DNA from 3 places in the Paenibacillus sp. 7541 genome. Region 2 is predicted to be linked to each of the others. Evidence: predicted binding sites of a transcription regulator. Region 2 holds the regulator's gene; each other region holds the start of a gene.
The links. Region 2 encodes LexA, which represses DNA repair genes until DNA is damaged. Its sites were predicted from a motif close to CGAACATATGTTCG; they were not measured.
Positions count from the first base shown of each region.

Region 1: CHH75_RS04590 (YhjD family protein) is a predicted target of LexA. The motif match lies at 3,703-3,716, and genes of this name have one in related genera.
Region 3: CHH75_RS03950 (YolD-like family protein) is a predicted target of LexA. The motif match lies at 2,171-2,184, and genes of this name have one in related genera.

Region 1 is NZ_NQLZ01000005.1:508,106-518,219, forward strand. It holds gene recG (ATP-dependent DNA helicase RecG) at 1-414, shown strand, start outside; gene CHH75_RS04570 (stage VI sporulation protein F) at 628-915, shown strand; gene CHH75_RS04575 (SOS response-associated peptidase) at 1,056-1,760, opposite strand; gene CHH75_RS04580 (NCS2 family permease) at 1,885-3,186, shown strand; gene CHH75_RS04585 (hypothetical protein) at 3,345-3,524, opposite strand; gene CHH75_RS04590 (YhjD family protein) at 3,760-4,143, shown strand; gene CHH75_RS04595 (DNA polymerase IV) at 4,140-5,411, shown strand; gene CHH75_RS04600 (YolD-like family protein) at 5,408-5,752, shown strand; gene cyoE (heme o synthase) at 5,860-6,783, opposite strand; gene CHH75_RS04610 (Gfo/Idh/MocA family protein) at 7,065-8,147, shown strand; gene CHH75_RS04615 (arsenic resistance protein) at 8,313-9,293, shown strand; gene CHH75_RS04620 (ABC transporter substrate-binding protein) at 9,539-10,114, opposite strand, start outside.
Region 2 is NZ_NQLZ01000022.1:141,001-151,114, reverse strand. It holds gene CHH75_RS14270 (methionine gamma-lyase family protein) at 1-1,132, shown strand, start outside; gene CHH75_RS14265 (MerR family transcriptional regulator) at 1,215-1,625, shown strand; gene glnA (type I glutamate--ammonia ligase) at 1,680-3,008, shown strand; gene lexA (transcriptional repressor LexA) at 3,321-3,947, opposite strand; gene CHH75_RS14250 (LysM peptidoglycan-binding domain-containing protein) at 4,126-4,497, shown strand; gene CHH75_RS14245 (DUF896 domain-containing protein) at 4,791-4,997, shown strand; gene CHH75_RS14240 (hypothetical protein) at 5,161-5,682, shown strand; gene CHH75_RS14235 (HAD family hydrolase) at 5,726-6,517, shown strand; gene CHH75_RS14230 (FixH family protein) at 6,770-7,186, shown strand; gene CHH75_RS14225 (1,2-dihydroxy-3-keto-5-methylthiopentene dioxygenase) at 7,310-7,846, opposite strand; gene metH (methionine synthase) at 8,026-10,114, shown strand, end outside.
Region 3 is NZ_NQLZ01000005.1:365,156-375,269, forward strand. It holds gene CHH75_RS25590 (DUF3102 domain-containing protein) at 1-387, opposite strand, end outside; gene CHH75_RS03935 (hypothetical protein) at 458-640, shown strand; gene CHH75_RS03940 (hypothetical protein) at 661-1,221, shown strand; gene CHH75_RS03945 (ATP-dependent DNA ligase) at 1,218-2,093, opposite strand; gene CHH75_RS03950 (YolD-like family protein) at 2,234-2,572, shown strand; gene CHH75_RS03955 (hypothetical protein) at 2,838-3,107, shown strand; gene CHH75_RS03960 (hypothetical protein) at 3,151-3,381, opposite strand; gene CHH75_RS03965 (helix-turn-helix domain-containing protein) at 3,473-3,712, opposite strand; gene CHH75_RS03970 (hypothetical protein) at 3,859-4,173, shown strand; gene CHH75_RS03975 (hypothetical protein) at 4,291-4,602, shown strand; gene CHH75_RS03980 (hypothetical protein) at 5,214-5,717, shown strand; gene CHH75_RS03985 (hypothetical protein) at 6,169-7,188, shown strand; gene CHH75_RS03995 (hypothetical protein) at 7,599-8,054, shown strand; gene CHH75_RS04000 (helix-turn-helix transcriptional regulator) at 8,156-8,380, shown strand; gene CHH75_RS24590 (hypothetical protein) at 8,446-8,823, shown strand; gene CHH75_RS04005 (hypothetical protein) at 8,939-9,283, shown strand; gene CHH75_RS04010 (cold shock domain-containing protein) at 9,405-9,791, shown strand; gene CHH75_RS04015 (hypothetical protein) at 9,788-10,114, shown strand, end outside.

The sequences.
Region 1 (10,114 bases), on a different contig from region 2:
GCTACGCTGATGGTGATTATGGATGCGGACCGGTTTGGCCTCTCCCAGCTGCACCAGCTTCGGGGCCGGGTTGGCCGGGGCGAGCATGCCTCCTACTGCATCCTGGTAGCGGATCCGAAATCGGAGGTAGGCCAGGAGCGGATGCAGGTTATGACGGAGACCGATGATGGCTTTGAAGTATCGCGGCGTGATCTGGAGCTTCGGGGACCCGGGGATTTCTTCGGCACGAAGCAGAGCGGGCTGCCGGAGTTCAGGCTGGCGGATATGACCGCCGATTTCAAGATCGTCGAGGAATCTCGCGATGATGCCGCAGCGCTGGTGAGCGACAGCGCCTTCTGGACATCGCCCGAGTATGCGCCGTTGCGGAATTACTTGCAGCAGGAGAACATTTTTCAAGGCGATATTATGGATTAGCTCCCGATTGGTGTAAATGATCGAGCGGTGGAAGCGATGGAGTCTGGCTGAAGCTCAGGCTACCCGCGTTTACAGCGTCGCTCGGATTGGCGCTCATTTAACAGCGTAAGGCCCGTTTCGCCCGGACAAGTGACTGAATCTATTAGCACAATGGACAGGCTTTCGTCATATACTCAAAAAGCGACAGCAATTATAACGGGAGGTGCCTGAATATTGAGCTATCAGCAGTACGGCATTAGTCCTCAGCTGGTGGAGCGGATCAAGCTGAAAATGAAAAACCCGGCGGTCAAGGAGAGAATTAAAGGGCTGACTCAACATTTGACGAAATCCGATCTCCAGAACAGTTTAAAGGTGCAGCAGCTGGTGCGGACAGCCAGCGGCATTCTGAATGAAAGGCTTACGGCAACGCAGGAGCAGCAAATCGTTCAGTTCGTGCTTGCCCAGCGGATTGATCCGAAGAATACGTTCCATTTGATCAAGCTGTGGGGCATGTTCCGTTAGAACGATCGAACATCTCATCGCAAGGTAAGCTGGAATTGAAGAAGCCCCTGCGGGAGGGTCTCCTCCACAGCCGGGGCTTCTGCCGTGACGAGATCAGCGAGACGGCGCGGTGTAGACAGAGCTGAGTGCTAGGTGATCGCTCAAGCATCGGCGATCGACTGGATGCATGCTTCGGTATCGTTTCTGACCGAATTGACGGCCGTGCTGACCGGCTCGGCTTGCATCTCGCTGGCGGGATACGGCCGCAGCAGCTCCCGAAGCGCTTGGAGCATGGCCTGCGCATCGCCGGCTGCGGAGGCGTCCTCACGGCGCAGCCACAGCGCTTCATCTTCCTTCCGCAGAATGACCGGCATCCGGTTGTGAATGGGCGCCATCAGCGCATTCGGCTCGGTTGTAATGACGGTGCAGGTGCTGCGCTTCTGACCGTCCGGCGTCACCCATGTATCGTACAGTCCGGCCATGCTGAAGATGCCGCCGTCCCGAAGACGAATGCGGAAGGGCTGCTTGCCATGTTCGTTTTTTTGCCATTCGTAAAATCCGTCGGCAGGGATGAGGCATCTTTTACGATAAAAGGGTATCTTATAAGCAGGCTTGTTCTCAAGCGTCTCGCTGCGAGCGTTGATCATTTTGCCGGCCATGGACGCGTCCTTGGCCCAGGAAGGGACAAGCCCCCACTGCAGCTGCCCGATCCGGCGGCGTGTACCGTCATGAATGATGGCGGTCACCTGCTGGCTGGGCGCAATGTTATAACGGGGTATATGGAACGGGGACACCGAGTCCGGGTCAATCAAGTAGCGCATGAGCAGCTCTTCCCAGGTCACGGTCAATGTATAGCGTCCGCACATCGTTTCTATGGCCTCCTTGGATCGATATCATCGTTTGTGTTAGAGTATACCATGCATGAGTCTGCATGCCCAAGAGGGGTGCAGCGGTTACAGCAACAAGCATTAGAAATGGAGGATATGGTTTGTGTTTGATTTAAAAGCAAGCGGCACCTCGGCCAAGACTGAAGTGGTAGCCGGTACGACGACTTTTTTTACAATGGCTTATATTATGGTGGTGAATCCGCTCATTCTGTCTGAAGCGGGGGTTCCGTTTGAACAGAGCTTCACGGCTACGATTATTGCGACTGTTATCGGGACGCTGCTGATGGGGCTCGTGGCGCGGTATCCGATTGCGGTTGCGCCCGGGATGGGGCTGAATGCGTATTTTACATACTCGGTTGTCCAGGGCCATAACGGGCTTGGATACGTCGAGGCCTTCTCGGCGGTGTTCGTGGCGGGGATTCTGTTCCTGCTGCTCTCGATGACCACGCTTCGGCGCAGGTTGATCGAGATGATCCCCGGAAATCTGAAGCATGCGATTACGGTCGGGATCGGGCTGTTCATCGCCTTTATCGGCCTGCGAATGAGCGGCATCATTACGGCCCATCCGGACAATCTGGTTGCTCTTGGCAATCTCCATGAGCCGACCGTTGTACTGGCGCTGGCAGGTTTGACGGTGACGCTTGTGCTGCTGGCCCGGGATGTGAAGGGGGCGCTGTTCATCGGCATGATTATTACGGGGATCATCGCTTATTTTGCGGACATGCTGTCGTTTACGGGCGGAGTTGTGTCGCTCCCGACGCTGCCTGAGGGGATTCTGGTATGGAATCCGGTCACTTCGATTGCTGACGTGATCTCCCACGGCTTGTATGCCGTCGTCTTCTCTTTCCTGCTCGTGACGCTGTTTGATACGACAGGGACGGTTGTCGGCGTGGCTGAACAGGCCGGGCTGATGAAGGATAATAAGCTGCCGCGCGCCGAGCGGGCGATGTTCTCGGACTCTGTGGCCACGGTGGCTGGCTCGATGGTCGGCACCAGTCCGACTACCGCTTATATTGAATCGGCAGCCGGTGTCGGCGCAGGCGGCCGGACTGGCCTCACAGCGGTCGTGGTGGCGCTGCTGTTCATGGTGGCGGCATTCTTCAGCCCGCTCATCGGCGCTGTTGCCGGATTGTCGGCTATTACGGCGCCATCGCTGATCGTGGTTGGCTGCCTGATGCTGAGCAATGTCCGCCATATCGAATGGAAGGACTTTGATGAGGCGTTCCCGGCTTTTCTCGTCATTCTGACGATGCCGCTCACCTCCAGCATCGCGACCGGCATTGCGCTCGGCTTCATTTCCTACCCGCTGATGAAAATCGTGAAGGGCAAAGGAAAGGCCGTGCATCCGCTGATGTATATTTTTGCAGTGCTGTTTGTACTTCAGCTCGTTTTTGTTCCGCATTGATTCATCTGTACGGTTGATGTTATGGAAAAATCCCCTGGCAGTCCGCATTTCGCGGATGACCCTGCCGGGGGATTTTTTTGTGGATGCATGCATTGGTTAGCGAGGTCGAGATCCGCTTCCACATACCAGCGGTATAGGCTGTGCGTGCTAATGTTTGTTTATCGCTTCTGCTGCAGCAGCGTTTCGATTTTCTGATCAAGCTCCTTCAATTGACGATCATAATGGCGGTAGGTTATGTACCCGATCACAGCTTTGACAGCAAAAAAGAGTACAGCTGCGACAGCGATCAAAAGATAATTGTGGCTTGCGGAATGCAGCCATTGCTCAACTCCATGCATAGGGGGACATTTCCTCCTTCGGTTTCAATCACGAATTTTGGTTGCAGCTTCGCAGTATGCCGCCTGATAAGATCGATAACTATATCCTGTTCCAATCCGGTTATTCTTATGAATCTGGCGCGTATTTCATCGGTCCTCCAGAGCGATCAGCCAATAGGATTATATTTACATTGATAATAAAACGTATGTTCGCATATAATACAAACAAACGTTCTCATTATGAGGTGGGATTGTCATGTTGAGTATAGGTCTCAAACCGGAAGAAACGAGACTGGTGAAGGATTATGCTGTATTGCCGTTATTGCTCGACGTGCTGGAGAATGACGGGGAAACGCTGTGCCGATGCGATGCCAGAACGCCGGAATTGACCCGGATGATGATCGATCAATTGCAGCTTGCGGCGATGGCGGATCTGACGAAGGCGCGCCGGAAGATGCGGGAAAGCGATCTGAAGGTTTACGACAACCGAAGGTCAAGCCTTGGGATTGAGGTTGATTTTGTATGCCGGGGCTATCATCACAAGCTGTCCATGCTGTGGGGGCTGATCGAGGCGGAGATTGAGCAGAGGGCGTATGCTTACCTCGGGCTTAAGCCGGAAGACAAGGGGTGTCTGATGTGAAGGCATCGAAACGGGTGATCATGCTGGCCGATTGCCAGTCTTTCTATGCAAGCGTGGAGAAGGCGGAGCATCCGGAATATCAAGACCGGCCGCTGGTCGTTGCCGGCGATCCGGAGCGACGCTCGGGCATTGTCCTTGCAGCGTGTCCGAAGGCCAAGGAGAAGGGGGTAAAAACGGCAGAAAGGCTAGGGGAGGCCATGGCGAAGTGTCCGGAGCTGGTTGTCATCAAACCCCGGATGCAGCGGTACATTGACGTCTCCATGAAGATTACGGATATCTACAAGTCCTTCACCGATTTGGTGGAGCCTTACAGCATTGATGAGCAATTTCTCGATGTGACCGGCAGCTTGCATCTGTACGGCTGTACACCGGAGGAACTGGCCCGCATGATTCAGAATTACGTCCAGGAAGCGACAGGGGTGTACACCCGTTTCGGCATTGCCGACTCGAAGATTCTGGCGAAGATGGCCTGTGACAACTATGGCAAAAAATCGCCGTCAGGGATCTATACCTTGTCCAAAGATCATCTGGACGGGACGCTGTGGAAGCTGCCGGTCAGCGACATGTTTATGGCCGGCAGCCGGATGACCCGGCATTTCATGGCGATGGGGCTGCCTACGATCGGCAGTGTGGCGAGGACGCCTCTGGCCAAGCTGAAGCAGATGATGCGCCGGAAGTTTGGCAGGAACTCGGATATTCAGGCTGAGCTCTACTGGCGAATCGCCAACGGCATCGATGACAGCCCCGTGCGTCCGGGGACGCATCAGGTGGATCCGAAGTCGGTGGGGCATATGATGACGCTACCCCGCGATTACGGCAGGCTGGAAGAGATCAAGGTGGTGCTCTTGGAACTGACGGAGCTGGTATGCCAGCGGTGCCGCGGGCTTGGATTCATGGGGCATGTCGTTTCCGTCCACTGCACGGGTGCCGATTTCGACCGGCCTTCGGGATTCTCAAGACAGATGAAGATGGATGATCCTTCCAACGTCACCAATCAGGTGTACCGCTGGGCGTGCAGGCTGCTGGAGAAGCATTGGGACGGCCTGCCGGTCCGGCAGGTGGGCATCAGCCTGTCGCAGCTGACCCCGGACCAAGAGTATCAATTATCGCTGTTTGATATGGACCGGGAGAAATGGATGGCGCTTGAGCGCACGACCGATGCGCTGAAACGGAAATACGGGGATGCCATCATTATTCGGGCTGTTTCTATGACAGAGGCAGGCCAGGCACTGGATCGCTCAACGAAGATAGGAGGTCATTACAGATGACAACACGAAAAAAACTGGAAGGCAACGGGCTGTGGGAATCGAGCCGGATGATGCTGCCGGAGCATAAGGAGTCCATTATTCGCCGTCAGCTGGAAGAGGGGAGAAAGGTTAAGCCGATGCTGGACGCACAGGAGATGGAGCTGATTGAACATGCGCTGGCGGAATCTTTTTACGATCACCGGACGATTACGCTGCGGCTGTACGATGAATACGAAGAGGTGGAGCGGACCGGCGTGGTTACGATCGTCCTGACCCACCGGCGGGAGATCAAGCTGACGACTGGACCCGGGGAGTGGGAATGGATCAGGATTGACGATATCCTGTCGGCCGGCGTTTCCTGATACAGGAGCGTTGCCGGTATTGCGCCGATTCGTCGCCTCTTTGTCATGCAGTTCAACGATGATCTGCAAAACAGGGCTGCCCGCAAAGGACAGCCCTGTTGAAAGAGTTATAAAATTTGAGCGACAACGGAAAAGATAATAACGACCAGAAACAGCAGCGTGAGGTGATTGAGGGAGAAGATGAACATCTTCTTCGCCCACGAGGCCGGATCTGTCTCGCGGTAGCTCGCCAGGCTAAGGATGAGCCAGCCCAGGCTCATCAGCACGGCCAGCGCTGCAATATACGGGTTCAGCGACCAGAACAGGAGGCTGGACAGTACGAGCAGCACAAGATAGACGTTGGTGCGGTGATACGTTCTGCGGATTCCTCTGATGACCGGATACATCGGAACGCCGGCAGCCTTGTATTCATCCAGTCTGCGGATGGCGATGGCATAGAAATGGGGCATCTGCCACAGCAGCATCATGATGACGATCGCCCATATTTCCATGCGGAGCATGTCGCTGGATATCGCGGCCCAGCCGATCAGAGGCGGCACGGCGCCGGAGATGCTTCCGACTTCGGTGTTGTACACCGTCGTCCGCTTCGTCCACATCGTGTAAGGCACCACGTAGAAGAACAGTCCGAGAAATCCGAACAGGGCCGCCAGCGGTGAAGCGGCGTACAGGACGATGAAGCCTGACAGGCTCATCAGAATCCCGATGGTCAGTCCAATCGGCGTGTCCACCTGTCCGGTGACGGTCGGCCGGTTCTTGGTGCGTTCCATAATCGCGTCGATATCCCGGTCATATAGGTTGTTAAACGCGCCTGCCGAACCGATCACAAGGGACGATCCGAGCAAAGCCAGGCATATCTTCGTTATATTGTCCATGAACGAGGTGTCAAACACGTACAGTGCCATACACAGCCCCGCAAACATGGCAATGAGGTTGGACTTGATAATTCCGGTTTTAATGGTATCAAAAAAAACTTTGGTCAGAGAGTTGTATCCTACGGCATGATTCGGTTCCTGATTATTGATAGTATTCATGACCCACTCACTTCTATATTTTTTTACTATCATCTTACCATGAAGAAGCTAAAAATTAATCCTCTATTAAGGAAAATTACGAATACTGTCGAAAAGAGACGGTGAAACCTGCCAAAAAACCAGCAGGCTGGATCAGGCGGATGTCGTAATTTTATACACATCATGTCGCATTGTTATACTAAAAAAAGCTGCAAAATATGATACCTTAGAGATGGCTGTCAGGATATTACATACTTATCATGCCGGAACAGAAATTTGAGAAAGTGAAGGTGACGATCAACATGGGCAAAGTATATCGTGTAGGGATCATCGGATGTGGTGGAATCGCGAACGGCAAGCATCTGCCAAGCTTGAGCAAGCTGAACAATGTAGAACTGGTAGCGTTCTGTGACATCGTTCAGGAGCGGGCCGAGCAGGCGGCCGGGAAGTACGGAATCGAGGGAGCTCAGGTAACCACAGATTACAAGGAGCTGCTGAAGGATAATACAATTGACATTATTCATGTGTTGACTCCGAACGATTCTCACGCGGAGATTTCCATTGCTTCGCTTGAGGCGGGCAAGCATGTAATGTGTGAAAAGCCGATGGCCAAAACAGCCGCTGACGCGAAGCGGATGATGGAAACGGCGAAACGGACAGGCAAGAAACTGACGATTGGCTACAACAACCGTTTCCGGAACGACAGCCAGTATCTCAAGGAGCTGTGTGATGCCGGAGAGCTTGGACATATTTATTTTGCAAAAGCCCATGCCGTGCGGAGAAGAGCCGTACCAACCTGGGGTGTGTTCCTGGACGAGGAGAAGCAAGGCGGAGGTCCGCTGATTGATATCGGTACTCACGCGCTTGATCTGACCCTCTGGATGATGGACAACTATAAGCCGAAGGTTGTGCTTGGTTCGACCTATCATGAGCTGGCCAAACGCGAGAACGCGGCTAACGCTTGGGGACCATGGGATCCTAAGAAGTTTACCGTTGAGGATTCCGCTTTCGGGATGATCGTGATGGAGAATGGCGCAACCATTATGCTGGAATCCAGCTGGGCGCTCAATACGCTCGAAGTGGATGAAGCGAAGTGCACGCTGAGCGGCACCGAGGGCGGAGCAGACATGAAGAACGGTCTGCGGATCAACGGAGAGAAATTCAGCCGTCTGTACACCAAGGACATCGAGCTTAGCTCTGGCGGCGTTGCTTTCTATGAGGGCGGTAAAGAAGAAGCTCCGGACGTGGAAATGAGAAAATGGATTGAAGCGATCGAGAACGATACCGATCCGGTAGTTACGCCGGAACAGGCTTTTGTCGTTTCGCAAATTTTGGAAGCTCTTTATGAGTCTGCACGTACCGGAAAGGCCGTGTACTTCGATTAAGTCGCTTCGCATGAACACGCTGTGCCGTGGACGGCTGCAGCTCCAGTTGCTATAATGGGGTTACGGTTGGACCTGAGATGGATGTTGCGTGCGGAAGATCGCTATGTTCCGGCACTGAGACGATCGGGTCTACAGATACGAGCCGACGTGTGCGGAGGAATGGCGATGAGTACGATGGATAAGCTACAAACACTGATTATTATAGCGGCGGTTGGGATTGGTTTAGCGATTGGCCAAATCCCGGCCGCTCTTTATTATGCCGAGATGATCATTCTGCCGTCGCTGCTGCTGATGATGTACGGCCTGTTTCTGACGATTCCGCTCAGGCAGCTGCGGCAGGCTTTCGCCAACCTCCGATTTCTGTCGGCCAGCGCGGTCATTAATTATATGTGGACCCCGCTGCTGGCATGGGGGCTTGGCGCCATCTTTCTGTCAGAGCATCCTGCCCTGTGGATCGGGTTTATGATGCTGATGGTGACCCCGTGTACAGACTGGTACTTGGTGTTCACTTCGATTGCCAGAGGCAATGTGCCTCTGTCGGCTTCGATTCTGCCGATGAATTTGATGCTGCAGCTTCTGCTGCTTCCGGTATATCTGCTGGTATTCTCCGGAACAGTGGGCACATTCGACCTGAGCTCACTGGCGGAAAGTGTGCTGCTTGTTCTGGCGCTGCCGTTCGGGCTTGCCTTGCTCACGCGCGCGCTGCTTCGCAGAAGACCGGCCTGGCTGGAGCGGGGCATAACCCCGTTTTTTGCTAAAGCCCAGCTGTGGTTTCTGTCGCTGGCCATTGCGGCCATGTTTGCGTCGCAGGGCTCGCAGCTGTTTGCCCATATGGAGACGGTGTACATTTTGCTGGTGCCCGTGCTGCTGTTTTTTTCCATTAATTACATCGTTGGCGGACTTGCCAGCAGGCTGCTCGGGTTCTCCTACGAGGACTCGGCCAGCTTGCGCCTGACGATCCTTGCCCGCAATTCGCCGGTGGCGTTGGCCATTGCCGTCACGGCATTTCCGGACGAGCCGCTGGTGGCGCTGGCGCTCGTTGTAGGGCCGCTTATTGAGCTGCCGGTGCTGGCGCTCATTACCCAGCTGCTGCTGTCAGGCACGAGAAGGCGCCCCGTATCAGGGAGATCATCCATAGATAGATAGCCTCGAAGAAACCGTAAGGCATGGAGTACAATTTGCAAGTGAGAGCAGCTGCTCAGAAGCAGCAGCGATCCGGCTAGAAGACGGGAGGCTACCGGGAAGAGGAGCGAAGACAAGGGAAGAAGGTGGCGGCTTGGATAACGGCGGCCGGAGTTTGGGGTCGAAACAAAACACCCCCTGAAGGTACAGCCGCAGATCGTCGTAGAATCCGCAGCTGCACCTCAAGGGGCATATCCTGCACCAAGCGATTACTTCACTGTTTTGTTGTAAATCTCGATTTTGGAGGTGATCTCCTGAGCTGCCTTGTCCAGCGCCTCCTGAGGGGTCTTCTGACCGTTTAATACTTCCTCGATCGCAGTCTCCGTAAGCTGACGCGCCTCAGGGAATACGCCCATAACCGCCCCTTGGGTAGCCAGGTTCTCTTCAGTCTGATGCAGCTGGTCAACGGCTGTCTGGAATTGCGGATACTTCGCCAGATTTTCCTTCACGATAGGCTCATCATAGGCCTTTGTAGTTACCGGGAAGTAACCGGTGTTCACATGCCAGTAGGCTTGGGTCGTTGGGTCAGCCAAAAACTTCATGAATTCCCAAGCGGCCTTCTGTTCTTCTTCAGGCTTGTTGTTCATCAGCCACAGGCTTGCCCCGCCGATGATCACGCCGCCCTTGCCGCCATCGGATGGACGTGGCAGGAAGCCTGTCCCTACCTCGAATTTGCCTTCGGCCGCATTGACAATACCGCGCAGGGAGGCCGTTGAGTCGAGCATCATGGCAATCTGCCCAGCTGCAAAAGCCTTCTTGGTATCATCCGTTTTCCGGCCCAGATT
Region 2 (10,114 bases):
TCAGCGCCGTCAGGTCAGCGATTTTCATTTTTCCGGTTCCACGGGTTATGCTTATAATGACCGTGGCCGCGAAGTGCTGGATGAAGTATACGCGGACGTATTCGGGGCCGAATCGGCTCTGGTGCGTCCTCATTTTGCGTCGGGAACGCATACGATATCCACCGCGCTGTTCGGGGTGCTAAGGCCCGGCGATGAGCTGATCTACATTACGGGGCGTCCTTACGACACCCTGCACAAGGTGATCGGACAACCTGGAGATGGAACGGGATCGCTGCGTGACTTTGGCATCGGTTATGGCGAAGTTGCGCTAACAGCGGATGGAGAAGTGGATTGGGAGGCTGTTGAGGCAGCGGTCAGCCCGGCTACGAAGGTGATCGGGATTCAGCGTTCTCGCGGATATGACTGGCGGGCTTCCTTTACCGTTCAACAGATCGGCGAAATGGTAGAGCGTATTCGGGCGATCCGTTCCGATCTGATCGTGTTTGTGGACAATTGCTATGGGGAGTTTACCGAGGAATTGGAGCCTACCCAAGTCGGTGTTGACCTGATGGCGGGCTCGCTTATTAAAAATCCGGGGGGCGGGCTGGCCGAGACCGGCGGTTATATTTGCGGCAAGGCGCGTTATGTGGATCAGGCGGCCTATCGTCTGACAGCGCCGGGTATCGGGCGCGAGGTTGGAGCGATGCTCGGGACGACCCGAGGCATCTATCAGGGGTTGTTTATGGCACCGTCCACGGTTGGACAAGCTATTAAAGGAAGTATTTTTGCTGCGGCGATGTTTGAGGAGGTGGGATTTCAGACGAAGCCAAGCTGGCAGGAATCGCGGACGGATCTGATTCAAGCTGTCTCATTTGCCAGTGCAGATCAGCTGATCTCATTTGTCCAGGGCATTCAGAAGGCGGCTGCGGTCGACAGTCATGTCGTTCCGGAACCATGGGATATGCCGGGTTACGAGCATCCGGTTATTATGGCAGCTGGAACATTCATTCAGGGCGGAAGCCTCGAGCTGTCTGCCGATGCCCCGATCAGAGCTCCGTATATCGGCTATATGCAGGGAGGTTTAACGTATTCCCATGTTAAATATGGGGTACTTATGGCACTTCAGAGTATGAAAGATTATAAACTTCTGTGAGTTAAGCTTACATGTGGTTGACGTGTCTGATTAGGAAATGTACAATAAGATCAGAATAGACCACTTGGAAGGTTGATGAGATATGGGTGATGAGATTCGCAGGAATATGGCGCTATTTCCAATCGGCATCGTAATGAAGCTAACGGATCTATCCGCCAGACAAATTCGTTATTATGAACAGCACAACTTGATTGTCCCTGCCCGTACTTCGGGCAACCAACGCCTGTTTTCCTTTAATGATGTTGAGCGCCTGCTGGAGATTAAGGCTTTAATCGAGAAGGGTGTCAATATCGCCGGGATCAAGCAGGTGATGAATCCTGTAACGAAAGAGTCGGAGGAGGCTACGGTCATTACGGCAGATACTGAGAATAAACGCCGTGAGATGTCGGAGTCCCAGCTACGCCGTTTGCTCAAGCAGGAATTGGTTACAGGCAAGCGGCCGGGTCAGGTTTCGTTGATTCAAGGTGAGCTATCCCGGTTCTTTAATAAATAAGGATTCGATGCTTATGGGTAGTAAAATTGTCATTTTTATAAGGGAGAGGATACAGTGAGCTACACTAAAGAGGACATTTTGCGCATTGCCAAAGAGGAAAATGTTCGGTTTATCCGTTTGCAATTTACCGATTTGCTGGGAACGATCAAGAACGTTGAGATTCCGATTAGCCAGCTGCCTAAAGCGCTTGACAATAAAATGATGTTTGACGGTTCGTCCATCGAAGGCTACGTGCGGATCGAGGAATCGGATATGTACCTGTATCCGGACCTGGATACATGGATGATCTTCCCTTGGGTGTCGGAAGTTCGTGTAGCGCGTCTGATCTGTGACGTGTACATGCCGGACGGAACGCCGTTTGCAGGCGATCCTCGCGGAATTCTGAAGAGATGCCTGAAGGAAGCGGAGGAGATGGGTTTCACTTCGATGAACGTGGGACCGGAACCGGAATTCTTCCTGTTCAAGACCGACGAGAAGGGTAATCCGACCACCGAGTTGAATGACCAAGGCGGATACTTCGACCTGGCTCCTACGGACCTTGGCGAGAACTGCCGTCGCGATATCGTGCTGACACTGGAAGAGATGGGCTTTGAGATCGAGGCGTCCCACCATGAGGTAGCTCCTGGCCAACACGAAATTGACTTTAAATATGCGGATGCCATCAAAGCGGCAGACCAGATTCAAACATTCAAACTCGTTGTTAAGACGATTGCTCGCAAGCATGGTCTGATTGCAACGTTCATGCCTAAACCGCTGTTCGGAATGAACGGATCGGGCATGCACTGCAACTTGTCTCTATTTAAAGGCGACCAGAACGCCTTTGTCGATGAGAATGATCCGCTCGGCCTGAGTGCAACAGCGCGTTATTACATGGCGGGAATTCTGAAGCATGCGCGTGCTTTTGCAGCGATCACGAACCCGACGGTCAACTCTTACAAGCGTCTGGTTCCTGGATATGAAGCGCCTTGCTACGTTGCCTGGTCCGCGAGTAACCGCAGTCCGATGATCCGGATTCCGGCATCCCGTGGCCTGAGCACTCGGATTGAGGTGCGCAACCCAGATCCGGCTGCGAACCCTTACCTGGCTTTGGCTGTTATGCTGAGAGCTGGACTGGACGGCATTAAGCGCGAGCTGTCGCTTCCGGCTCCGATCGACCGGAACATCTATGTGATGACCGAAGAAGAGCGCATTGAAGAAGGCATCCCTAGCTTGCCTGCAAGCCTGAAGGAAGCGCTGAGCGAGCTGATCCGCAGCGAAGTGATTTCTGAAGCGCTGGGCGATCACGCACTGGCTTACTTCTATGAGCTGAAAGAGATTGAATGGGATATGTACCGTACCCAAGTACATCAATGGGAACGCGATCAGTACATTACGATGTATTAATTTCAACATGTGCCCAAACCCCTTGCGCCGGTGGTGCAAGGGGTTTTTGTATGGCTACACGGATTAGCAAATGGTTGGCGAGCCGGACAGTACCCGATGGGTCGTCGCTGAAACGGGGCAAGGGCCGGCCAATTCCTAACCAAACAAGCATGCTAGAGGAAGGGACGATAAGTTATGAAGGAAGAAACGTGGGAAATGGACGCCGGGGCTTGACTATGGACAATTTTATTTAGCAGTACAAAAAAACGAGGCTGTTCCCCGCAGGTTAGCGGGAAGCAGCCTCGATTTCATGTTCAGTGGCTTTCGATTAAATTAGTGTACGTCTCTGAACAGTCCAATGACCTTGCCAAGAATGGTAACATGATTCAAGCGCAGCGGCTCATAGGTTGGATTCTCCGGTTGGAGGCGAATGTGATCCTTTTCTTTGTAGAAGGTCTTAACAGTCGCTTCATCGTCCTCGGTCATCGCTACGACGATGTCTCCGTTATCAGCGGTCTGTTGCTGCCGGACGATGACATAGTCACCATTATAGATACCTGCATCAATCATACTGTCCCCGACAACCGACAGCATGAACACTTTATCATCACCTACATAATGCTGAGGGAGAGGGAAGTAGTCTTCAATGTTCTCGGTAGCCGTGATCGGCACACCTGCGGTTACTTTCCCGACAACAGGAACTCTGGCGATCGTATGGGTGAACATATGGCTGGTCTCGGATTCCTCTTGCCCCAGCAGCTCGATTGCTCTTGGTTTCGTCGGGTCACGGCGGATTAAGCCCTTCTTCTCCAGGCGGTCCAGATGCCCGTGAACGGTAGAACTGGAAGCCAGTCCGACAGCTTCCCCGATTTCCCGGACGGATGGAGGGTAACCTTTGCTGCGAACCTCATTGCGGATAAACTCTAGTATCGCCAGTTGGCGGCTGGATATTTTCGACATGCCGTATCAACCCCACTTAGTAACGTTTGGTAAAATTATAACATAGAACCTCCGTTCGTACAAACATAAGTTCTAAAAAAATAATAGAACAAATGTTCCTTGAACCTATTGAATCAAACAGGTGTTCGTGTTATATTAAGAGCATAAGAGAACACCTGTTTGGGGAGATGATGTTTTCATGTTGAGATACAGTACATACCGGAGCATTTATGATACGGTTCCTGCACAGCAGGAGAGCGTAGCAGAGAGATGGATGAAGCGCGCAAGACAGCATATGTCGACGATTCCGGCGATCAAGATCGTTTTGCTTCTTCTTATTATTGTATCGGGATGGACAGGCGCTTATACGGTGTTTGCGGGCGGCGCGGACAAGCCGGTTCAAGCGGTCGAGTTTATTGTCCAACCTGGAGACTCACTGTGGAGCATCGCTTCTAGTCAGAAACCGAAGAATACAGATACACGAGTGTATCTTGAACATATACGGCGTTACAATGGGCTGAAGGGAACGGAGATTCAAGCAGGGGAAGTGTTGAAGCTGCCTGTATGGTAAGGCTCGTGACCTGTTTTATTTGGTTGCTCCTTGTCGATTAGAGAGATGATATCCTTGTTGTGATCGAGACGGGGCGATTCATCAGTACACGCTGATCGCTCAATTAAAGCGTCATTCCTTTTATGATGCTTTAATTTATGATTATATGCTGATACAGAGCGGTTTCTATATTGTACCGGACATCACGTCTTTTCCTCCATGATGTTGTTCCAGAGCTTGTTCGGGCTGCGCGCCTTGACAAGCTCTATTCGTCATGTTTAAGTTATAATGATATTGGGAATGGAGGAGAAGTTATGGATATCGATACATTGGTTGAACGCATTAATGTTTTAGCCCGTAAACAAAAAAACGAGGGCTTGACCGAAGAAGAGCTGAAGGAAAGAGCAGAGCTTCGGGAAATTTATCTTAACAATATTCGCAAAAACTTCAGGCAACAGCTGGAGTCCATCGAGTGGGTAGATGACAACGACCAAAAAGGTGGCCCTAGATTGAAGCATTAAATGTTATATACAGCCTGATTCATCCCGGTCCCGATATTCATAGCGGTGGCGTCTTGAGATGGTTAGGTTCTTTATTATATGGAAGATGCCTGTTCAGGAGGCAGTCACAATCCTGAAGAATGATCATCGCTTAACATTGGACATTATTTTTGGGAGGTCATGTATGTCACGGTCGTGGGAAAGAAAAGTGAACAAAAATATGGCGCAGCTTAACAAGCAGCGGAAAAAGCAGGGGCTGTCAGGTTATCAAGGCTCGGGTACGGCAGGATCAGCGGATATTTTCAGAGGACGCAAGTATGTGCTTCCGATCATCTTGCTGGCATTAGCCGCATTGTATGCGTTGCTCGGCACTTTTACAACGGAAGAGGGCCAAAGCAACAGCGTGCTCAACTGGGTTGGCGTCAGCTTGTATATACTGCTTGCTGTTATGATCTTTCTGCGCAAGCCGTATCTCAAGGTTGAGAAAGCGGCAGTTTCCACCTTTAAATTCAACCGTGAGCGTCGTCTAAACGTCTCGGAAATTGAGAAAATTCTGATTGCTGACGGTTCCGTGGTTATTCAAGGCAAGGGACGCGGCGGCAACTGGGTGTTTTCTCGCTTGATTAACCGATATGATACGAAGGCGATGGGCGAAAGACTTGAGGAGTTTGCCAAGGTACATCATATTCCGGTTGAACGCAGCTGATATCCGTTACAGGCTACTAGGGTGTTAATGAGGGGGAGAGATAATGGGGAAACTGGCGGTAGTGTTTGATCTGGACGATACGTTGTTGTGGGATGAGCGCAGTGTGGAAGAGGCGTTTGAGGCGACCTGCCGGACAGCGGCCGAGCATACCGGTGTGAATGCATCGGAACTGTTGGCTTCGGTCCGTGAAGAGGCCAGAGCGTTATATGAGTCATACGATACCTATGCATTTACCAAAATGATCGGCATTAATCCGTTTGAAGGTCTGTGGGCAAATTTCACCGCTGGCGAACAGCCGGAGTTTCGGCAGCTTCAGCAATTGGCGCCGGTCTACCGGAAAGAGTCCTGGCGCAGGGGGCTGCTGCGCTGCGGGATCGATGACGAGACATTGGCAGCTTCCTTGGCGGACCAGTTCGGCGCTGAGCGCAGAGCACGCCCTTATGTATATGAGGAGACCTATGAAGTGCTGAAATATTTGCAAGGCAAAGTGAAGCTGCTGCTGTTGACCAACGGCAGTCCGGACTTGCAGCAAGAGAAGCTGGATGGCGTGCCGGAGCTTTCCCCTTATTTTGATCACATTGTCATTTCGGGCAGCTTCGGCAAAGGGAAGCCGGATGTTTCCATCTTCACTCACGCTTTAGGGCTGCTCGGGATTGAGCCCCAGGATGCTGTGATGGTCGGGGACAAGCTGACTACCGACATTAAAGGCGGGAACGCAGCGGGAATGACTACGGTCTGGATCAATCGAACCGGCCGCCCTCATGACCCGGAGATTACCCCTGATTATGAAATCAAACATTTGACCGAGCTGTATGCGATTCTGTCCGAAGTATAGAATAGCATGGATGGCTCGGGGATATGATGAAACACCGAAATGGAAATAGGGAAGCTCGTGGAGCGGCTGTAAAGCTGCTTTACGGGCTTTTTTATATAGCTCTGTGATGTTCGTCACACAATTGTAAGGGGAATGAGATAGAAAAAAAAGGAGATTACAATATAATAAGGAGAACGAAGTAAAATTAGCGCTAAGATGTCGGCATGGGGTGTCGGCGACGATTTGGCGGATGATATAACGAGGTGGACGTGTATGTCGAGGAAGAAGATGGCTTTATTTGCTGCGATGGTGTTGATGGCAGTCGCGCTTTCGGCTTGCAGTGATGGCGATGCCAAAGGCGTCGATGACGAGATGATGCTGGAGCCGATTCTCGTTGATCTTACCCTAAGTCCGGATACAATCCAGGTCGGCGAGACAGTGGCAATTCAGGCCAAGGTTACGCATGGCGGAGCTCCGGTTGAAGATGCGGACAAGGTAGAGTTCGAGTTTGCGATGCAGGGCGGCGGCCTGCAGGTCACCGTACCTGTACAGCATGCGGGAGACGGGGTGTACCAGATGGACAAATCATTTGATCGTCCCGGTACATACCGTGTGATTTCGCATGTAACAGCCAGAGGCCAGCATTCGATGCCGCTCAAGGAGCTAACCGTATTGACATCCGATGAATAGACAAAAGGCAGTGCCTGAACCCTTCGTGAATCGGTGGGGCGGCACTGCCTTTCTCGTTGCGAACGCTTCTGTTCCATATGCCCGTATTCATGGACACAGGGTGAAGTGAAGCCGAATGTCGACTTATTTGAACTGTGGATCTGCTACAGGTGTAGCTACCCAGCCGTCTTTTTCAATGAAGAGACGAACGGCAATGATCTTCTTGTTGTCCATCAATGTGAAAAAGTGCGGTGTGTTCTCCGGAACGGAAATGACATCGCCAGGCTCAAGCTCGACGTTGAAGTAGCCGACCTCGTCCGAGCCTTTAATGATGAAAATCCCTTTGCCACCAACGATCGCGCGGATTTCATCCTCGGAGTGCGTATGGATCTCCTCAAATTTCTTGAGCAGCTCTTCCAAGTTCGGTGTGGATTCAGACAATGTGATAACGTCCCAAATTTTATAGCCGCGGCGTGCAGCCAGATCTTTAATCTCTTCATCATAGATGCTTAAGATGCGGTTCTTGTCCTCATCCGTCAGCTGAAAATTCTCACGCAGATCTGCCGGGAGTTTCTCCATGTTCCAGTGCTCGTAGACAACCTCTTGGCTGTTCAAGAATGCCCGGACATTATCTTCACCTGTGATGCGTTCGTTCGTATTTCGGATTACAATCTCTGCCATGTTCATATCCCTCTTTCTCCCGTTGGATTAATAAGTATTATAGCTCTCGTCACATGATTTGTCATCTGTTATAATGCAATTTAATCTTGCGTGATGCTAATCACGCGAAACCGGCTTCTTTTCTATTGAAAAATATTCTGCTACACTAAGATTTAACGTTTTCCGGGGAGGTCAGCAACTTGAATAAGCCTAGCTTGCAAGATGTGCTTAAAGAACGAATATTAATCCTTGACGGTGCGATGGGCACCATGATTCAGCAGGAGGATCTATCTCCCCAGGATTTCGGGGGGGAAGAGCTGGAAGGGTGTAATGAAACATTGGTCATTCATCGCCCCGATGTCATCCAGAGCATTCATGAAAAATATCTGGAGGCGGGTGCCGATCTTATCGAAACGAATACATTCGGCGCAACGTCGGTTGTTCTGGCCGAATATGATATACCCGAGCTTGCGCGCGAGATTAACCTGGAGGCGGCACGGCTTGCTCGCGCAGCCGTACAGAAGTACAGCACTCCGGAGCAACCCCGATATGTTGTCGGCGCCATGGGCCCGACCACGAAGACGTTATCCGTCACGGGCGGGGTGACATTCGCGGAGCTGGTAGCGAGCTATGAAGAACAGGCGGTTGCTTTGATTGAAGGCGGCGTCGATGCACTGCTTCTGGAAACGTCCCAGGACACGTTGAACGTGAAAGCGGGGAGCATCGGGATTCGTCAAGCTTTTGACAAAACGTGCATTACCTTGCCTCTGATGATCTCTGGTACGATTGAACCGATGGGAACGACACTGGCCGGGCAAAATATCGAGGCTTTCTATATATCATTGGAGCATTTGAATCCGATCTCGATTGGCTTGAACTGTGCGACAGGCCCGGAATTTATGAGGGATCATATCCGCTCTCTGGCGGAAATGTCCAGCTGTGCAATCAGCTGTTATCCGAATGCCGGACTGCCGGATGAGAATGGGCAGTATCATGAATCACCGGAATCCCTCGCGCAGAAGCTGGCTGCTTTTGCCGAGAAGGGATGGCTGAATATCGCGGGCGGCTGCTGCGGCACAACGCCGGAGCACATCCGTGCGCTGAAGGAAGCGATGCAGCAATTCGCGCCCCGGCCGCTCACCGGCACACATCTTCCGGCCCTGTCCGGGATTGAGCCGGTCTATATCGAACAGGCCAATCGTCCGTACATGGTCGGCGAGAGAACGAATGTTCTTGGATCGCGCAAATTCAAGCGCCTCATCGCCGAGGGCAAATACGAAGAAGCCTCTGAAATTGCAAGAGCCCAGGTGAAAAACGGGGCCCATATTATCGATGTGTGCGTACAGGACCCAGACCGTGAAGAAGCCGAGGATATGCGACAGTTTCTGGAGCTGGTGGTCAAAAAGGTCAAAGTGCCGCTCATGATCGATACAACGGATCCGAATGTCATCGATCTTTCGCTGCAGTATTCGCAGGGCAAGGCGATCATTAACTCCATTAACCTTGAAGACGGGGAAGAGAAGTTTGAAAAGGTAACCCCGCTCATTCACAAGTACGGTGCGGCTGTCGTGGTGGGTACGATCGACGAGAGCGGACAGGCCATTCACCGCGACGACAAGCTGAAGGTGGCCAAGCGCTCCTATGACTTGCTCGTGAACAAATACGGCATTCCGCCGGAGGATATTATTTTTGATACGCTTGTATTCCCGGTCGGAACAGGGGACGAACAGTATATCGGATCAGCCAAGGAAACGATTGAAGGCATCCGGCTCATTAAAGAGGCGATGCCGAAGGTGCACACCATTCTCGGAATCAGCAACGTATCATTCGGCCTGCCGGAGGCCGGGCGTGAAGTGCTGAACTCGGTATATCTGTATGAATGCACCAAGGCCGGGCTTGATTACGCGATTGTCAACACAGAGAAGCTGGAACGTTATGCATCCATTCCGGAAGAGGAGCGGCGTCTTGCTGAGGAACTCATCTATCATACGAATGATGAGACGCTTGCTGCCTTCGTGGCGGCTTTCCGCAACAAAAAGGTGGAGAAGAAAGAGAAAATCTCCAACCTGAGCCTGGAGGAGCGCCTTGCTTCCTATGTTGTTGAGGGCTCAAAGGAAGGACTTATTCCCGATCTGGATGAAGCGCTCAAAATCTACAGTCCGCTGGAGATTATCAATGGTCCGCTCATGGAGGGCATGTCCGAGGTGGGCCGGCTGTTCAACAACAATGAGCTGATTGTGGCCGAGGTGCTCCAGAGCGCCGAGGTGATGAAAGCTTCGGTTGCCTATC
Region 3 (10,114 bases), on a different contig from region 2:
CTCCCGAACGGTCATCTCATCGACGGTCTTTTCCGCGCCAGTTGACGGGATAGTATGCGGCTTGGATACGAAGTCGCTACGGTCGATGTCGGATGGTAGCGAGAGCATTTCGAATATCTTTCCGGTCGGTAAATGCGACGACGTCGTCGTTTTTCCGAATTGCTCATACGCTGCCACTAAACGTTGCGCAGTTCGAGGTTCGATTTCGACTTCGCGCAGCCAATCGAGATACTGACCGTGGGCCAAGTCGTTCTCCTTAACGTGCTTAAGTCTGCGTCCGATTTCGAATATAGCCTCGCCTGCGACTCGTTTGTAAGCGTTGATCTCCGCCGTTATCGTTGGGAGATCCGCTGACAATCGCGTATCCTGCGTAACTACTTCGCTCAATGTTATCGCCTCCTTTTTGTTACGGACAGACTTGTCGTAATATGGTAAAATTTCGGTTATAGGAAGATTTATGAAACCGCTAACCGCGAACGTCCATCTATATACCGCGATGCTCGACCGGAGGCATGTTGACGTTTATATTGCGGACGAGCTGGGCGGCAGCGGGCGGATTGAGCGGATTACTGAGAATAGCGTTAAGGTCGGAGATGCGTGGTATTTGCGCGAGAGTTGTACGTTTAAATATGCAGGATAAAACGAATAGGAGATGATGATATGAAGTGCTGTCAATGCGATAAACAAGCCACTGTCGAAATAGCAGAGAACTTATTCTGTAATAACTGTTTCAGCCAACTGCAAAGCGCACTTAATATGCAGCATAATCGAGCGGTCTCATTTATTAACTACCAGTTAGATCAGGTAGAAGCGATCGCAGGAGTTCCCGGACTCTTCCCGAGATATAAGACGCAACCAACCAACGTACATACTGGCGATTACATCTACATTGATAAAAACAGCATCGTCGGAAGTATTAAAAATATGGGCTACATTGACAAAATCGAAATTAGTCTCAATAACAACACTGACGAGAAGCTTGCCAAACTCATGAAACAGTTCACAGAATCGGTCCTTATTTCTGATGAACTAAGCCCTCACGCCAAAGATGAAATCATAGAACAATTATCTTTTATTAGTGATGAGGTCAATAAGCCCAAGCCCGAGCAGAAACAATCAGTTATAAAATCAACCGCTAAAGCTATCAAAGAATCAGTTTCAGGCGTTAACATGCTATACTCACTTTGGGAAAATATACAAAAGATTATTGCGATATTTTAAACAATAAACTCCGTAAACACCGGACTCCGCAGCATCCCTGACCGCGTCCAGTTCCGCATCTTCACACGCGCCCTAATCCGCGGTTCCACGTATACGAAATTGCGGTCCTCACCGGTAATAAGCGGCTTAACAACGTTATAAAACGCCTTTTTATGTGTAGGATTTGCGCCTAGCTCGATAATTCCGGCTGGGCGCATTTTTTCGTTGTCTAGCGTCGGTACAGCCGCAAGCCACCCGAACTCCTCTTTTCGATATCCCGTTATAAATACGTCTGCGTACGACCAATTAATGACCTTTCGCCAATTATCCGATCGTCGCCCCGTTTCATAAACGCTATCCTTCCGCTTGCCGACAACGCCTTCCATGCCGCGACCTTCGATCTGATCGAATAGCGCCTCTCCTGCGCCATCGATAAACGGTACAATACCGAAGCTTGCGGACGGCAACGGGATCTGCGCGAGTATTTCCTTACGCTCCATTAGCGACATCCTGCGCAAGTCCCGCCCGTTATATTGCAGTACGTCAAAAATGACGAACGTGGCCGGTTGAGTAATGGATAATGCCGTAATCTTATCGGCCTTCTTCGCCTGGAATCGCGTCATGACGGCCTCAAAATCCGAGTTGCCGGTCTCTGGATCAACGCATGCGATTTCACCGTCTAAAACGATGTCGTGCGGAAATAAGGCGCCGGTTGAACCGTTAATCTCGGGATACTGGCGTGTACAGTCGTTGTTATGGCGCGTATATAGGCGGACGACTCCATTCTGTTGCGAGTATATCAAGCGGTGGCCGTCGATCTTAGGTTCGAATATAAAACGCGAGTCTGAGAACGGACCAGGCGCGGTTGCAAGTAACATCGGGTCAATAAACATAGTAACGCCTCCTTACCGCATTATAGCGCTAGTTAGCGAGTGAAAGAGGCGGTAAGTTATGTCATTGTATTGAAAGGGGAACATATGTTCCTATATAATTGATGGAGGACAGAGTCAGCTATGATTGGAGGACGATTCGAATGACTACACGTAAAAAGTTAGAGGGTAACGGACTGTGGGAGTCAAGTCGCATGATGTTGCCGGAACACAAGGAGGCAATAATCCGTTATCAACACGAAGAAGGGCGGAGATCGAGACCAACTCTCGATTCTCAGGAGATGGAACTAATTGAGCGTGCACTAGCAGAGTCGTTTTACAAACAGTGCGCAATTACATTAACGATATACGATGAATACGAAGATATTAAATTGAGTGGGATTGTAACATCGCTGAATACTCACAGGCGAGAAATTAAATTTGCAATAAGGACTGAAGATTGGGAATGGATAAAAGTAGATGAAATCATTGCAGTTAGATAATAAACCGTTAACCGCCTCCGTTTTGGTAGGCGTTTTTGGTTCAGCTAAGTCCGCGTATGATAACGATCAATGGGATTTCCGTTGTTGAGGAGAAAATAACGCATTGAAACGCAAAGCAAACGCAGTCTGACGCGAGGTTGACGATGGATTCGCAATAACAAACGAATATAACACGAATTAATAACGAAGTCAATAAAAAATTCGTGATAAAATTACGAAGGTATGATAATATTCAATTCAAGAAAAAATAAGGAGGTATTGAGTATTGTCAGAAAAGAAAAAGAAAAACTCGGAGGAAAATTACGAACCAAGAAAAAAGAGAAAGAAGACTCCTTACGACGAGGAAAACATACCCACTGCTTTTAGGCTTCGAAAACAAAACAAGGCTCCGTTGGAATGGGCTAGCCAAATGAAAAAGAGGAACAAGTCTCGTGTGATAAATGATGCCTTGGAACATTATTTTTTATATTTGTTAGGTGAGGCAGCTATGAAAAAGTACAACGAAGAAGATATGCAAGAAAAAAAGTTAATCTAAACCCAAAATTGCCCCACCGGCGGTGTGCTGGAGGGGCTTTCGTTTATATTCGCTTAAACATCGCAGTATCCCGCGAGTAATGTGTCATGGAGCCGGTCGTAGCGTTCCGGACACGCACGTAATCGGCCGTATACCGATCGATAATTCCGCGTTCGACCTCGACATACTCGCCGGCCGGATCCTCTTCCCAAACGGAGACGAGCGTTTCCGATAGGGCAGCCGCGAAGAAATGGACGTCTTGATAAAGTTGGCGTAAATCGCGTTCCGTACTCATGGTGTAGACGATGACTCGATCGCAAAGAGATAGATTAAAGTAAGCAGTACGAGAATAACAACAATTGCTGCAACGGTTCCTCGTGGGTTTCTCATTGCTTCACATCCTCTATGTACTCCAAAATATCGGAGAGGCTATAGCGGCGACCTGTCATGGATATCAGTGTGTCCAGAATAACACTTAAAGTCTCCAAGTCAATTCGTTTGGTTTTGCCGTCGCACATGTCGTAAATAAGATTGGGTCTGACTTTAGCCTCTCTAGCTAATGCATTCTTCGTAATCCCTGCTTCGCTTAACACGCTCTCAAGTTTTATCACTATTGCCACTGACATTCACCTCTCACCTCCGATTATATCCTTTTGATAAGCAACTTAAAATAATCTATTGACGTTTAACGATAGACGATATATACTACGACTATAAGTTAACGACAGACGTTAATCATAATACGTTAAATTCATGAGGAGGTTTCAAAATAATGACCATTACTTCTACAATCGAAGTCTACCGCGGACCAAACGCACCCTCACTTGAGGTAACTGTCACGCCCGACCTTTATCCGATCGGCTACCGTTACTCCCGCCGCGACGAACGATTTATCCTCGTATGGAAGCCGGAAGGCGGCGCACGCCAGGAAATCGACGTTCATGTTCGGATATTGGCGTCAGTATTACCGAGCACCGCCGCCGGCATCCTCGAAGGGTTCACGGAAGGCTGCGTCATGGTGACGGACGTACAACTTTACAGGCTCGGTTTCTTCACGGGGGTGATTTACAATGCAAGCAACGGTTAACAACGGACTTTCGCGCTCGCATCGCACGGCCACTCGTCGGATAAGCCGCAGAACCCAACGCAATTTGATTCGCGGCCTGGCCTGGTTTATCGCAATGGTGATTCGGGAGGTATTCGCATGATTCTCGATCGCGTGCCGCTGCTACTCGTCTATACGCCGTCTGAATCCGAATGGGTCGAGGCGCAGGTGATACATACTGAGCCGTTGACAGCCGCGTATCATCTTGAAGGATCTATCTGGGTCGCTAGAATCACGCCGCAAGACGACTATTATGTATGGACTACCGATGCCCCTCCGCTTGTCGTATCGCAAGACAAGGGTCCGGACGATATTCCAGGGATCCGCGCCAAACTATTGAGCATGTCCGGTCTTGAGTTTCTCGTTCGTGACGTACTTGATACCGGCGTCGACGTTGAGTTTTCGTTATGATTTCCGCCCTCGATGATGCCTGCCGCGCGAGCGGCTGATAAGCGGAGAGGAGTTCGTGAATGACCCGCCAAGGTTCGAAGTTTCACCGGTTACGGCGCCAAACGTGACCGACGTCCGTAGCGCCAACTGCGGACACCTTTTCGTCTGGCTTGCGGCAACAAGTCGGCGAGTAGTACATCGCGATATGAGAGTTTGCAGGCTCTCCCGGAAAGTTATCGCGGTATCGCTGGTAGCAGGCTGACCGGCGAGGCAATTGCGAGTAGGTGAGATGTCACTTGCTCGCTTTTGTTTATTAATACGAGGGAACATATGTTTTGGTTTCAAAGTTTTTGTCCCGATTTTAAAAATATTTGTCCCTATATCATATGAAAGTGTGCGAAACGTCTCCGACCGGCATTGAAGATAATGTGAGCGGAAAATTTAACGCCAGGGTGTACGGTTTCCGATCGGCACACGTCTTAAACTATATAGGCTCAAAATAAATTTCGCCAAAGTGTGCGAAACAAGTCCGGCAGGGAACATATGTGATGAGGGGCGATAATTTTCCGCGAGACTGTACGGTTTCGCAAAAAGTACCACTAAAAATAAAACGAAAAGGGAGACGATGAACAATGTTCGACATTAACGAAGTAAAGGTGAATATAGCGGAGGCTGCAGAGGGATTTCGGGCAAACTCCGATCTTCAAAATCAATTTCCAAAAGAATTCTTTATTGTGTCTTTATTAAATGGTGCCTTGGAATTTGATACCGCGACAGAGCGTTTAGTGGGTACTTGGCAGTTGATTGAAGAGTCCAATTTAACGACAGCGGGGGTTTTGAGACTAATGGATTATGAACTCGATAATATTGCCTTAGCAATTACTGAACTCGAGAAACTTCAAGCGCCGCATGGTTTTAAAAAACTTCATAGAGATTTTTGTGGCTCTACTACACGTACTATAAATGCCTTCAAGTCACTACAACTGTCAGCAGGCAGTCTAATAATGGGTTCGGATACAGAAAAAGCTGCAGAGAAAATGGAAGAAATATTTCAGGAGATTAGGAGTTCGCTTTCTGAATTTGTCCCCTTGTTGTCCGCGATAATTAGAAAAACATATAGTGTGCAATTGAAATGAGATAAACACGGGGCATCATCCTCGACGCTCTAATTTACACTAAGGAGGCGAACTATTGGACATCATCGATCGGCTATTTGATTTCTACATTATCCAGCACCGTCATTACCTACTCCAATTCCCCGGCGGCCTTTATAGGACGATTCCCGGCGGAGTTAACCCGCTTCGTCGATATCACCTCGAATACCATCTCGAAGGGAAGTCCACGGTCGGCACGTTCGCCGGCCAATACTTCACGAAGTTGATAACGTTTGACGTCGACTTTGAAGACGCACCCCTCGCGAAATGGATCACGTATAAACTCGCCGCAGTATTAGACGCCGCCGGCATTCGCACTTATCTCATCTCATTCAGCGGCAACAAAGGGTACCACCTCGATATCTGTCTCGCGGAAGCGATCGGAGTTAAAGATGCGCGGCTATTCTTCGACTTCATCGTTGCTAGTGCGGACGTGGTCGGAGTCCATGGCGGCAAGGTCGAGTATCGGCCATCCGGCTCGCAAGGCGTCAAATTACCGCTCGGCTACCATCAGAAGACGGGCGCCTATTGCGGATTTTGCACGGTTGAGGACGGCTTACGCGTTATGGGGCCGGAAGAGTCGCACGCCTATTTCCTTGCGGCAGAGAAGACGGAGGCGGCATTAGTACTGGACGCAATTGCAGGAGGCGACGGCCTTTATAGTGAGCGTGACGCGGCCGACATGGAGGAGGCGATCGGACGCCATAGGCCGCTCGAATCGTACGACCAATCGGAGAGTTATACGCTGAGTCGCGCCGCCGATCGGTACAATACCGGATTGACCGGACCTGGCCAACGCCACAAGTCGTTTCTTCTTCTCGCGCGGCTATTCAATCACAACGGAGTAGATAGGGCGGAAGCGCGGGCGGCCATATCGGAATGGTTCGCGTGGCAGGATCCGAAATATTATGACTCGAGTCCGGACTTTTGCGCGAAGGATCTCGCCGAGTGTGTGGATTACGTGTATGACCGGGATCTGACGCTGGCCGCCGAACAGAGAGACATTACGGTGACATTCTCGGAGATAGACGAAATCATGCGCAAGTGTCCGCAGAAGAGTCAGAAGGCGCTGGCGTACGCGATACTCGTTCACTCGAAACGATGGGCGACGGAACCGGGCGGTACGTTTTATATGACCTACGCGCAGATGGCGAGTGCTTCCGGCCTGGGGGAGCGGACAGCAAAGCGGCTGATAGATAGCTTGGCGGCGGCGGGCGTTATCGAGATTAAACGGCGCGACCAACGGAAGAAAGGAACGCATAAGAAGATGCCGAATGTATACCGCGTTCTTCTGCACTGCGACGAGGATAGCGGAGTATATGAAGTGACGGAGGGGGCGGACTTGGCGACCTGCATTAAACACTTCTACGGGCGCGATGAGCTGCGACGAATATTGCCACGGAGACAGTATCAATCGTTTATAGGCGCCACTGGTACTGATAACACCTCATAAACAGTCATTCCAATAACCTAAAGGTATAGAAATAACCATTTAAGTGCCATTTCGTACATCAAAACTTTGGGAGGGTTTAATATGATCCGGAAAGAAGACGCACTAAAAAAGATCCAAAATTTCCTTATTGAGAACAAGGACGTGCCGACGGCCTGGCGATCTGAGTTAGTGAAAGGGCTAACGGAGGAGCTAGAAAGCGAAGGGGTTGTGCCGGCTTTATACTATCTATGGACGATGAAGCATCCAGCACTACTGCGAAAGGGAGCAAAGCAACAGACGATAGGCGAAATCCTTGCGGACTTCATACTTAACATTGACGAGATCGCAGAACGTAAGGCGGAGTATCCCGTTCTCGGTCCGGAAAAGGCACACCGAGACGATAAGCGGAGAGAGAGGCACGTGAATTGCTCTTGCGTTTTGAGCGCGACGACGACTCCGATTATCAGCCGCCAGGCACTGTGTATGAGGACACCTTTGTCGACGGGAATCCGGTAGAGGAGCAACTATTCGGAGAACGCTGCGAAATGTCTGCGGAAGAGTTGACCGATCGACTCGAAACCATCAAGCGAAGCCCGGACGCGTTCATCGGGAAGTACGCCGACGGCACCGCTTGGAACCGCGGGACACTGGACAAACATAGGACGGCCGAAAATGTGGCGGAAGCTATTGCGCGCACTGATATTAGGAGAGTCAGAGTGTGCATGGTTTGCGGCAATGCGTTCTATTCACATAGCGCGCAGCCTGGCCGCGTCAAAGTTTGCGACATCCTGACGCATCTAAAATATATTCCAAGATCTCAATGCCAAGTTACCCGCGACAGGGCACTCGCAATACTCCGAAAGAAGAAGAACAAGAAGTCAGCGTAATCGAACCTTTTTCCAATACTATATAGACGGGTAAACCGTCAATAGGGCATTTTTATTTGCGCTTGAAGTAGCAAAAAGAGAATAAAAGGGAGGTTTGTATCGTGAACGCTGGTACTGTGAAAGCAATCCGATTATCACAAAATATGAGTCAACAGGATTTCGCCGACGCGCTACGTGTTTCGAGGCAGTGTATCACGGCCGTGGAGTGTGGTTATCGTGCAGTTTCCTCGAATCTGCGAATCCGAATCGCTCAGACGTTCGGCACTGGTCCGGATATTGTCGAGGCGATCGAGCGTGCGAAAGAATCCGAAAAATTGGCGCTGTAACATGGCGTCTTTTATTTTTGCTCACATACTTTAGTGATTTAATGCGTTAATAAAGGAGTGTAATAATGAACGACTGTCTAAAACGAATCCAAACGTTAGCCCGCAATCACTGCGCCGCCTTTATCGGTACTGACGGCTGCCGATACGAACCCAACGGACAACCGCGCTGCCAATGGTTCCGCACGGATCCGCAGGCAGTACCGTTTATCGAATCCGGCGACATGCGATGCCTGGAATTTGAACGCTCAGTGCTTCCGATTTATCCTGCGCTAGAATCGCGTTACTTCAACCGCGAAGAGAATACGGCCACATGCGAACGCTGTTCAACGCCGATCGTTAAGACGTCAAACCGGACGAAATACTGCGGAGAGTGTCGCGAGATCAGACGAAAGCAAGGCGCAGCCGATCGGGCAAGACGGCGTTATTGGGCGGCCAAAGTCTAATGTTTTAGGACGTGAAAGACCGCGTAGTAATGCGGGTTCTCGGGCACTAAATTCACGGGGTAGGGTAACGATAGCCGAAAGCTAGTCAAATGATTAGAAAGAGGAGTTGAACGAAATGATTAGCATCGATTACGGCGCGAAGGTACCGATTAAATTCGAACGATTTCCGGCGGATGAGGTGCCCGAGTTATACGACGAGTTAATCGGGTTTGTCCATGGATGGTTAGTTATCGATACCTGGTGCAGAATGGGCGATGTTCAGCGCTGCAAGATTATCGAAAAGTTAGCGATCGAGTTCTGCAAAGAGACGTCGCCGAAACGTAATAACGGAATCGGTCAGGCTATGGTGCGCGGCGGAATAATTGATGCGATCGATATTTACGGAGGAGGCGGCACGGAATGGTTAACGACGTTGTTATCGAACGGATCGAGCCAGTCGGAAACTTCCAACGAAGAGTGATTTTGCGCAACAAGAACGGGGATACCGCCTCGATTTTGTTTGGCGATTCTATCACGGAAAAATCCATGGTATTTAGAGCGTTGATGCTGGCGCCTACTAAATTTAAACGGAGGAATGCGAAATGAGAAGCGAAGTTTGGTCGGGAATAAAAAACGAGGATATGACGGAGGTATACTCACGAATCGGGCCGAGCCTGGGTAAGTCACCGGTTGCGCCGCCGAAGCCTAACCGTAAATTGATGAAAGCCGCAAATGAGATGGGAAAAGCCATCGGCAAGGCCATCGAAGGCACACCAACAGGCGGCGAGTTTACCGGAACTATTGCGGCTCCAATTAAAGCGCGAGGCTTCGGATTCATCTCGCCTGACGACGATGATAAGGAAGTATTTTTTCACGTAAGTGATAGTCCGAATGCCGAAGGGTTAAGGCGGGGTACACGCGTCAGATTTGATTTGAAGCAAAACATCCGCAGCGGTAAGACCACTGCCGTCAATGTGAGTCCCGTATGAGACCGCTATTCCAAGCCATCATTAAAGAGATAGGGTCCTCTAAGGCTATTGCTATCAACTTTTTCGATGAAACCGGGACACACGCAGATCAGATAATTCGCGGTATTGACGGCGTAGAGGAACTCGCGATTATCGATAATGTCCTCGATGCTATGCGCCTCCACAACGTTGATACCGTCGACATCGAAACGGACAGCGAGACCCTTTTCAAGTTATTTCTGCCAGTAGCAGGCGTAAAGGTGACGCTTGTTCCTTCGAGTACGCTTAGCGGTTTATACAGGCAGTTATCGCCAGGCTCTCCGATATACCCGATACTCGAGGAC